2 linked regions of the Blastococcus saxobsidens DD2 genome follow. The protein of the gene in region 1 interacts with the protein of each later gene in a pairwise test. Links are inferred from orthologs where the notes say so. Each region holds a gene or a part of one and is shown on either strand. Other genes may lie near its edges. The genes, in order: BLASA_RS18190 and BLASA_RS14625.

Region 1 (4,569 bases):
GACCGCACCCTGCACCGGGGCCCAGGGCAGGGTCGCGGCGCCGGCGGCGAGACCCGAGAGCGCATGCGAGTGACCGAGCACGTACGGAGAGTGCCTCGCTCCGGGCATGTCCGGACGGAGGCTCGCGGTACCCATCGCCCGGAGCCGACGCGGGGGCAGGCCGAGTCAGTCGTCCAGCTCGTCGTCGTCCGTGCCGCCGCGGGCCAGCCAGGTGGCCAGCCGCTCGACCGGCACCTCGAAGTCAGGGTGCTGGTCGACGAACGCCTGCATCTGGTCGGCCAGCCAGGCGAGGGTGACCTGCTCCCCGCCCCGCCGCTCGGCCAGCTCCTCGAGGCCCCTGTCGGTGAAGTACATGCCGCAGAACCTACGACGCCCGGTCCCCAGCGGATCGGGGACCGGGTGTCGTAGGGCTTCCTGCTGCGTCAGTCGGCGAAGGCCTCGGCGACCAGCGTGCGCTGCTCGACCTCGTGCACCTTCGCCGAGCCCACGGCCGGGCTGGCCGACGCCCGGCGGCTGACCCGCCGCAGCTTCCGGTCGGCCGGCAGCTCCTCGGGCAGGTTGACCGCCATGAACTGCCAGGCCCCCATGTTGGCCGGCTCCTCCTGCACCCAGACGACGTCGGAGGCGTTCGGGTAGCGCTCGAGCTCCGCACGAATCTGCTCGGCCGGCAGCGGGTACAGCTGCTCGACCCGCACCACGGCGGTGTCGGCGCGGCCGTCGGCCTCCCGCTGCGCCATCAGGTCGTAGGCGACCTTGCCGCTGCACAGCAGCACCCGCGTGACCGCGGATGCCTCGAGGGGCTCGCCGCCGACGCCGGTGTCGGGCAGCACCGGGCGGAAGTTCTCCTCGGTGAAGTCGCTGACGGGGCTGACCGCGGCCTTGGCCCGCAGCAGCGACTTCGGCGTGAAGATGACCAGCGGCCGGTGCACGTCCGACAGCGCCTGGCGGCGGAGCAGGTGGAAGTAGTTGCCGGGCGTCGTGCAGTTGGCGACCGTCATGTTGTTCTCGGCCGACAGCTGCAGGAACCGCTCGATCCGGCCGCTGGAGTGGTCGGGGCCCTGCCCCTCCATGCCGTGCGGCAGGAGCATGACGACGCCGGAGCGCTGGCCCCACTTGGCCTCGCCGGAGCTGATGAACTCGTCGATGACCATCTGCGCCCCGTCGACGAAGTCGCCGAACTGCGCCTCCCAGAGCACCAGCGCCTGGGGGTTGGCCACCGAGTAGCCGTACTCGAAGCCGACTGCGGCGTACTCGGACAGCAACGAGTCGTAGACGAAGAACTTCGCCTGCTCCTCGGTGAGGTTGGCCAGCGGGGTGTACTCATCGCCGTTCTCCCGGTCGATGAGCACCGAGTGGCGCTGCACGAACGTGCCGCGGCGCGAGTCCTGGCCCGCCAGGCGCACGGGGACGCCGTCCATGAGCAGCGATCCGAAGGCCAGCAGCTCGCCCATCGCCCAGTCGATGCCGCCCTCGCTGGCCATCGCCGCGCGACGCTCGAGCATCTTCTGCAGCTTCGGGTGCGGGGTGAAGTCCGGCGGGAAGGAGACGTGCGCGTCGCCGATGGCTTTGAGCACCTCGGGGGTGATCGCGGTCTTCACCTGCGACTGCTCCGGGGTGCGCGGGTCCATGACCGGCTCGGGCTTCGAGGAGTCCTGCGCGTCGTGGGTCTCGGCGAACGCCCGCTCGAGCTGACCGCGGTAGTCCTTGAGTGCCTCCTCGGCCTCCTCGAGGGTGATGTCGCCGCGGCCGACCAGCGCCTCGGTGTAGAGCTTCCGGACCGAGCGCTTGCGGTCGATGATGTCGTACATCTGCGGCTGGGTCATCGAGGGGTCGTCGCCCTCGTTGTGCCCCCGGCGGCGGTAGCAGACGAGGTCGATGACGACGTCCTTCTTGAACTTCTGCCGGTACTCGATCGCCAGCCGCGCCACCCGGACGCACGCCTCGGGGTCGTCGCCGTTGACGTGGAAGATCGGCGCGTTGACCATCCGCGCGACGTCGGTGGAGTAGAGCGTCGAGCGCGCGGAGCCGGGGCTGGTGGTGAACCCGACCTGGTTGTTGATGACCACGTGGACCGTGCCGCCGGTGCGGTAACCGCGCAGCTGGGAGAGGTTCAGCGTCTCCTGGACCACGCCCTGCCCGGCGAACGCGGAGTCACCGTGCAGCAGGACCGGGAGGACGGTGAAGCCCTCCTCGCCCTTGTCGATCATGTCCTGCTTGGCCCGCACGATGCCCTCGAGGACGGGATTCACCGTCTCCAGGTGGCTCGGGTTGCTGGCCAGCGAGACGGCGATCTCGGCGTCGGGCTGGAACGGGTTGCGGAACCTGCCGGTGGCGCCGAGGTGGTACTTCACGTCACCGGAGCCCTGGACCGTGCCCGGATCGATGTTGCCCTCGAACTCGCCGAAGATCTTCGCGTAGCTCTTGCCCAGCACGTTCGCGAGCACGTTGAGCCGGCCGCGGTGCGCCATGCCGATCGCGACCTCGTCGAGGCCGTGGTCGGTGCCGGCGATGAGCACCTCGTCGAGGATCGGGATGACCGACTCGCCGCCCTCGAGGGAGAACCGCTTCTGCCCGACGTACTTCGTCTGCAGGAACGTCTCGAACGCCTCGGCGGCGTTGAGCCGGCCCAGGATGTGCTTCTGCTTCTCCCGGTCGGGCTGCTCGTGCTTGACCTCGATGCGCTGCTGGAGCCACTCGCGCTCCTCGGGGTCGGTGATGTGCATGTACTCCACGCCGACCGTGCGGCAGTAGGAGTTGCGCAGCACGCCGAGGATGTCGCGCAGCGGCATGAGTCGCTCACCGGCGAAGCCGCCCACGGGGAACCGGCGGTCCAGGTCCCACAGGGTCAGGCCGTGCTCGAGGATGTCGAGGTCGGGGTGGGTGCGGACCTTGAACTCGAGCGGGTCGGTGTCGGCCATCAGGTGGCCGTTGCGCCGGTAGGCCTCGATGACCTCGATGACGCGGGCTTCCTTGTCGATCTGCCCCTCGCGCGTGACCCGCACGTCCGGCATCCAGCGCACCGGCTCGTAGGGGATTCGCAGGGAGCGGAAGACCTCGTCGTAGAAGCCGTCCTCACCCAGCAGCAGCGCGTGCAGCTTCCGCAGGAAGTCGCCGGACTCCGCGCCCTGGATGATCCGGTGGTCGTAGGTCGAGGTCAGCGTGATGATCTTCGAGATGCCCATCTCGGTGAGCACCTCGGGGCTCATCCCCTGGAACTCGGCCGGGTACTCCATGGCCCCCACGCCGATGATCGCGCCCTGGCCGGCGGTGAGCCGCGGCACCGAGTGGTTGGTGCCGATCGTGCCCGGGTTGGTCAGGCTGATCGTGGTGCCGGAGAAGTCCTCCATCGTCAGCTTGTTGTTCCGGGCCCGGCGGATGATGTCCTCGTAGGCGGCCCAGAAGCCGGCGAAGTCCATCTCCTCGGCGCCCTTGATGGAGGCCACCACCAGCGAGCGGGAGCCGTCGGGCTTCGGCAGATCGATGGCCAGGCCGAAGTTGACGTGCTCCGGCTGCACGAGCACCGGCTTGCCGTCGACCTCGGCGAAGGCGCTGTTCATGTTCGGGAACGCCTCGAGCGCCCGGATCAGCGCGTAACCGATCAGGTGGGTGAACGAGATCTTGCCGCCGCGCGCGCGGGCCAGGTGGTTGTTGATGACGATGCGGTTGTCGGCCAGGAGCTTGGCCGGCACCGCGCGCACGCTGGTCGCCGTCGGCACGGTCAGCGACGCGTTCATGTTCTTGACCACCGCGGCGGCGGCGCCGCGCAGCGGCGACTGGCTGCCGTCCGCGACCGGGAGCTTGGGCGCGGCCTTGGCGGCGGGCTGGCTGGACTTCTGCACGGGCGAGCTCCCCGTCGGCTGGGACCCGGCGGCCGGGCGCGGGACGTCGGGCTTCTTCGCGGCGGCGGGCGCCTCCGGCGCGGGAGTGGCCGGGGCCGCCTGCTTCGGGGCCGCCTGCTTCGGGGCCGCCGCGGGCGCGCCGTCACCGGCCGGCGCCTCGCCTCGGTCGCCGCCACCGACCGGACTGCCCGGCCGGTAGTCGGCGAAGAACTCGTGCCACGCCTGATCGACGCTGGACGGGTCGGCGAGGAACTGCTGGTACATCTCCTCGACCAGCCACTCGTTGGTGCCGAAACCGGCGACCGGGGACGAGGCGGACGACGGTCGGGATGAACTCACGCTTGACACGGGGTCGAGTGCCTTCTTCGTCTCGGGGCTGCGTCTGAGGGGCGTCGCTGAACCGGGTGCCGAGTCTACGCCCGTGTGCGGGGGCTGACCGGGTGCGGAGCCGCTCCCGCGTGCCCCGCCCGGAACGAGGTCAATGGCTCGCCCCGCGCGCGACGAGGAGGTCGGCCAGGGCGTCGGCACCACTGGCCTCTCCCTCGTCGGCGCGGCGGTGGCGTGCCGCGGCGACCCGGCTGATGTCGAGCGCGCTGGCGCCGTCGTGGGTGGTGGCGTCGACGTCCGCGCCGGCGTCCAGGAGCAGCCGGACGATCTCCGGCGAGGCGCCGGTGCCGCCGGCCGCCACGGCCGTGTGCAACGGGGTGCGGCCGGTGTCGGGATCCCGGCG
Region 2 (3,166 bases), 770 kb from region 1 along the record:
TCGGCCAGCGCCGACCAGGTGGCCGGCGTCTGCGCGTTGAGCTGGTCCGGGCGGTCCAGGGTGACGGTGAGGACGGCGCCGTCGCGGCTGGTGCGCACCCAGCCGGATGCGGAGCGGGAACCCGTGGGGTCTGCGGTCACGCCCCTGCCCCGCTGACGCTCGTCAGGCGCGGACCGCGCGGTGCTGTGCCCACCGGTTCGTTCGCGAGCTCACTCACGTCTTCTTGCTGTTCCGGTTGGCCCCACCGCGGCTGCGCAGCGAGGCCCCGGACTCCGACAGCAGCCGGTGCACGAACCCGTAGGACCGGTTCGTCGAGGTGGCGAGCGACCGGATGCTCTCGCCCTCGTCGTACCGCTTGCGCAGCTCGTCGGCGAGCGTCGACCGGTCTCCGCCGGTGATCCGCTTGCCCTTGCCGAGGTCCGCAGTGCTCGTGTCGGCCATGGCTCCCCTCCGTGTCGGCCGCCGGCCGGCAGTGCCGGCCCGTGCGGCGGCCCGTTGTTGGCTGTCGCCCTGGTGCCGCCGTCCCGTCGACCACGGCTCCCGCGCACCCATGATCACCCAGACCCGACACGTCGGCCACGCGAAGCGGTGCCGTCCCGAGCGGGGGCCGGAGGCTCCCCGAGGGACGACGCGGACGCGCGGCCCCCCGCCGGGGACGGCTCCTGGTCGCGGCACCGAGGTGAGCCGCCCTCGCGAGGCGGCGCGAGGAGTGGGGGCCGGAGGCTCCCGCGATCGAGTGCCGGGAGCGGCTCAGTGCATCGGGGGGACGGCACGTGGCCGCGGCCGGAGGCCGGAGGCCGGAGGCCGGGGGCCGACAGTGTGTCAGGCGAGTTCGACCAGGTCGGCGAGGTCCTCGCTCCAGGCGTCCTCGGTGCCGTCGGGCAGCAGGATCACCTTGTCCGGGCTCAGTGCGCGCACCGCGCCCTCGTCGTGGGTGACCAGCACGATCGCCCCGGCGTAGGTGCGCAGTGCCTCGAGGACCTGCTCGCGGCTGGCCGGGTCGAGGTTGTTGGTCGGCTCGTCGAGCAGCAGCACGTTGGCGCCCGAGACGACCAGGATGGCCATGGCCAGCCGGGTCCGCTCGCCGCCCGACAGGGTGCCGGTGCGCTGGTCGACGGTCTCACCGGAGAAGAGGAAGGCCCCGAGGATGCGGCGGAGTTCGGTGTCGGTGCTGTCCGGCGCCGACGAGCGCATGTTCTCCAGCAGCGTGCGGTCCATGTCCAGGGTTTCGTGCTCCTGGGCGTAGTAGCCGACGCGCAGCCCGTGCCCCGCCTTCACCTCACCGGTGTCCGGGGCCTCGGTGCCGGCCAGCATCCGCAGCAGCGTGGTCTTCCCGGCCCCGTTCAGCCCGAGCACGACGACCCGCGCGCCCTTGTCCACGGCCAGGTCGACGTCGGTGAAGATCTCCAGCGAGCCGTAGCTCTTGGACAGGCCCTCGGCGGTCAGCGGCGTCCGGCCGCACGCCGCCGGCGTCGGGAAGCGGAGCTTGGCGACCTTGTCCTGCACCCGGACGTCGGCCAGGCCGGCGGCGAGCCGCTCGGCCCGCTTGTCCATGCTCTTGGCGGCCTTGGCCTTCGTCGCCTTGGCGCGCATCTTGTCCGCCTGCGCGCTGAGCGTGTCGATCTTGCGCTCGGTGTTCGCCCGCTCCTGCTTGCGACGGCGCTCGTCGGTCTCCCGCTGCGCGAGGTACGGCTTCCAGCCCAGGTTGTAGATGTCGACGGTCGCCCGGTTGGCGTCCAGGTGCCACACCTTGTTGACGACGGCGTCGAGCAGCTCGACGTCGTGACTGATGACGATCAGGCCGCCCCTGTGGCTGGACAGGAAGCCCTTCAGCCAGGTGATCGAGTCGCCGTCGAGGTGGTTGGTCGGCTCGTCCAGCAGCAGGGTCTCGGCGTCGGAGAACAGGATGCGGGCCAGCTCCACCCGGCGGCGCTGACCGCCGGACAGGGTGCGCAGCGGCTGCGTCAGGACGCGATCGGGGAGGCCGAGGTTGGTGCAGATGCGGGCAGCATCGCTCTCCGCGGCGTACCCGCCGAGCGCGGCGAACTGGTCCTCCAGGCGGCCGTAGCGACGGACCGCCTTGTCCCGCTCGGCGTCGTCGGCCGGCTCGGCCATCGCGACCTGCGCCTTGACCATCTGGTTGCGCAGGACGTCGAGCCCCCGGCCGGAGAGGACGCGGTCGCTGGCGGTGATGTCCAGGTCGCCGCTGCGCGGATCCTGCGGCAGGTAGCCGATCTCGCCGCTGACCTCCACCTTGCCCGCGTGCGGCAGCCGCTCAGCGGCGAGCGTGGTGAGGGTGGTGGTCTTGCCGGCACCGTTGCGCCCGACCAGGCCGATGCGGTCGCCGGGCTGCACGCGGAGGTTGGCCTCGCTGATGAGGATGCGGGCACCGGCGCGCAACTCGAGGCCGGTCGTGGTGATCACTGATCCCAGGGTAGGCGCTTCCCGGCCGATACCACGAACGCTCTCGGGGTGACATCGACGGCATCACCCGGCAGGGTCGGTTCCCAGCGACAACAGCACCATGCCGGCCGTGCGGACGACAGGATGCGGGTCATGATCCCGCACGGGGCGCGCTGGGCGCCGGCCTGCCCGGTCTGCGGCCGGCCGGTCGGTGACATCGGCACGGGCCCGTGCCCGTCCTGCGGCCTCCCGGCCGCCGCGCAGTCCGCGCTGATCCTTGCCAGGATCGGGGCGACGATCGGGGAGCTCACCCGCGAGCGGGACGAGCTGCTGGCGACCCTCCGCGCCGCCGCGCCCGGAACCCCGACCGCCACTCCCGCCGCTCCCCCGGCACAGCTGCCGCCCGCCGCACCGCCGTGGTCCCCGCCCCGGCAGACCGGGGGGCCACCCCCATCACCACCACCACCACCACCACCCGCCGCCGCACCGCCGCCCGCCGTCCCGTGGCCGCCGCGACGTCGGCTCAGCCCGCAGCAGGTGCTGCTCGGCCTGGGTGCGCTCCTGGTGGTGGCCGCCGCGACCACGTTCGTCGCGGTGGCCTGGACCCGGTTCGGACTGGCCTTCCAGGCCGGCGTGTTGGTGTCCGTGACGGCGCTGGCCTGCGCCACCTCCGCGTGGGCGGCGCGCCGCGGGCTGCGCGCGACCGAGGAGTCGCTGGCGGCGGCCGGGGCCGCCCTGCTGGTGATCGATCTCGGCGCGGCCC

The links.
Region 2: the proteins of BLASA_RS18190 (region 1) and BLASA_RS14625 interact in binary tests that used the Escherichia coli proteins (3 or more experiments, as listed by UniProt). The link is inferred for Blastococcus saxobsidens DD2 from one-to-one orthologs.

The regions. Positions count from the first base shown.
Region 1 is NC_016943.1:3,849,852-3,854,420, reverse strand. What follows is about bases 223-4,569. They hold BLASA_RS18190 (multifunctional oxoglutarate decarboxylase/oxoglutarate dehydrogenase thiamine pyrophosphate-binding subunit/dihydrolipoyllysine-residue succinyltransferase subunit), read right to left. Parts: upstream 4,179-4,569; coding sequence 423-4,178; downstream 223-422. Other genes in these bases: BLASA_RS18185 (ankyrin repeat domain-containing protein), read right to left, coding at 4,318-4,569; BLASA_RS18195 (DUF6104 family protein), read right to left, coding at 223-354. Also shown: BLASA_RS18200 (metal-dependent hydrolase), read right to left, coding at 1-81; more of BLASA_RS18195, read right to left, coding at 166-222. UniProt on the Escherichia coli protein: E1 component of the 2-oxoglutarate dehydrogenase (OGDH) complex which catalyzes the decarboxylation of 2-oxoglutarate, the first step in the conversion of 2-oxoglutarate to succinyl-CoA and CO(2).
Region 2 is NC_016943.1:3,079,696-3,082,861, forward strand. The notes cover bases 124-3,067. They hold BLASA_RS14625 (ABC-F family ATP-binding cassette domain-containing protein), read right to left. Parts: upstream 2,425-3,067; coding sequence 823-2,424; downstream 124-822. Other genes in these bases: BLASA_RS14615 (enoyl-CoA hydratase/isomerase family protein), read right to left, coding at 124-140; BLASA_RS14620 (helix-turn-helix domain-containing protein), read right to left, coding at 214-441; BLASA_RS14630 (SCO7613 C-terminal domain-containing membrane protein), read left to right, coding at 2,557-3,067. Also shown: more of BLASA_RS14615, read right to left, coding at 1-123; more of BLASA_RS14630, read left to right, coding at 3,068-3,166. UniProt on the Escherichia coli protein: Genetic data indicate it may be involved in ribosome assembly or function.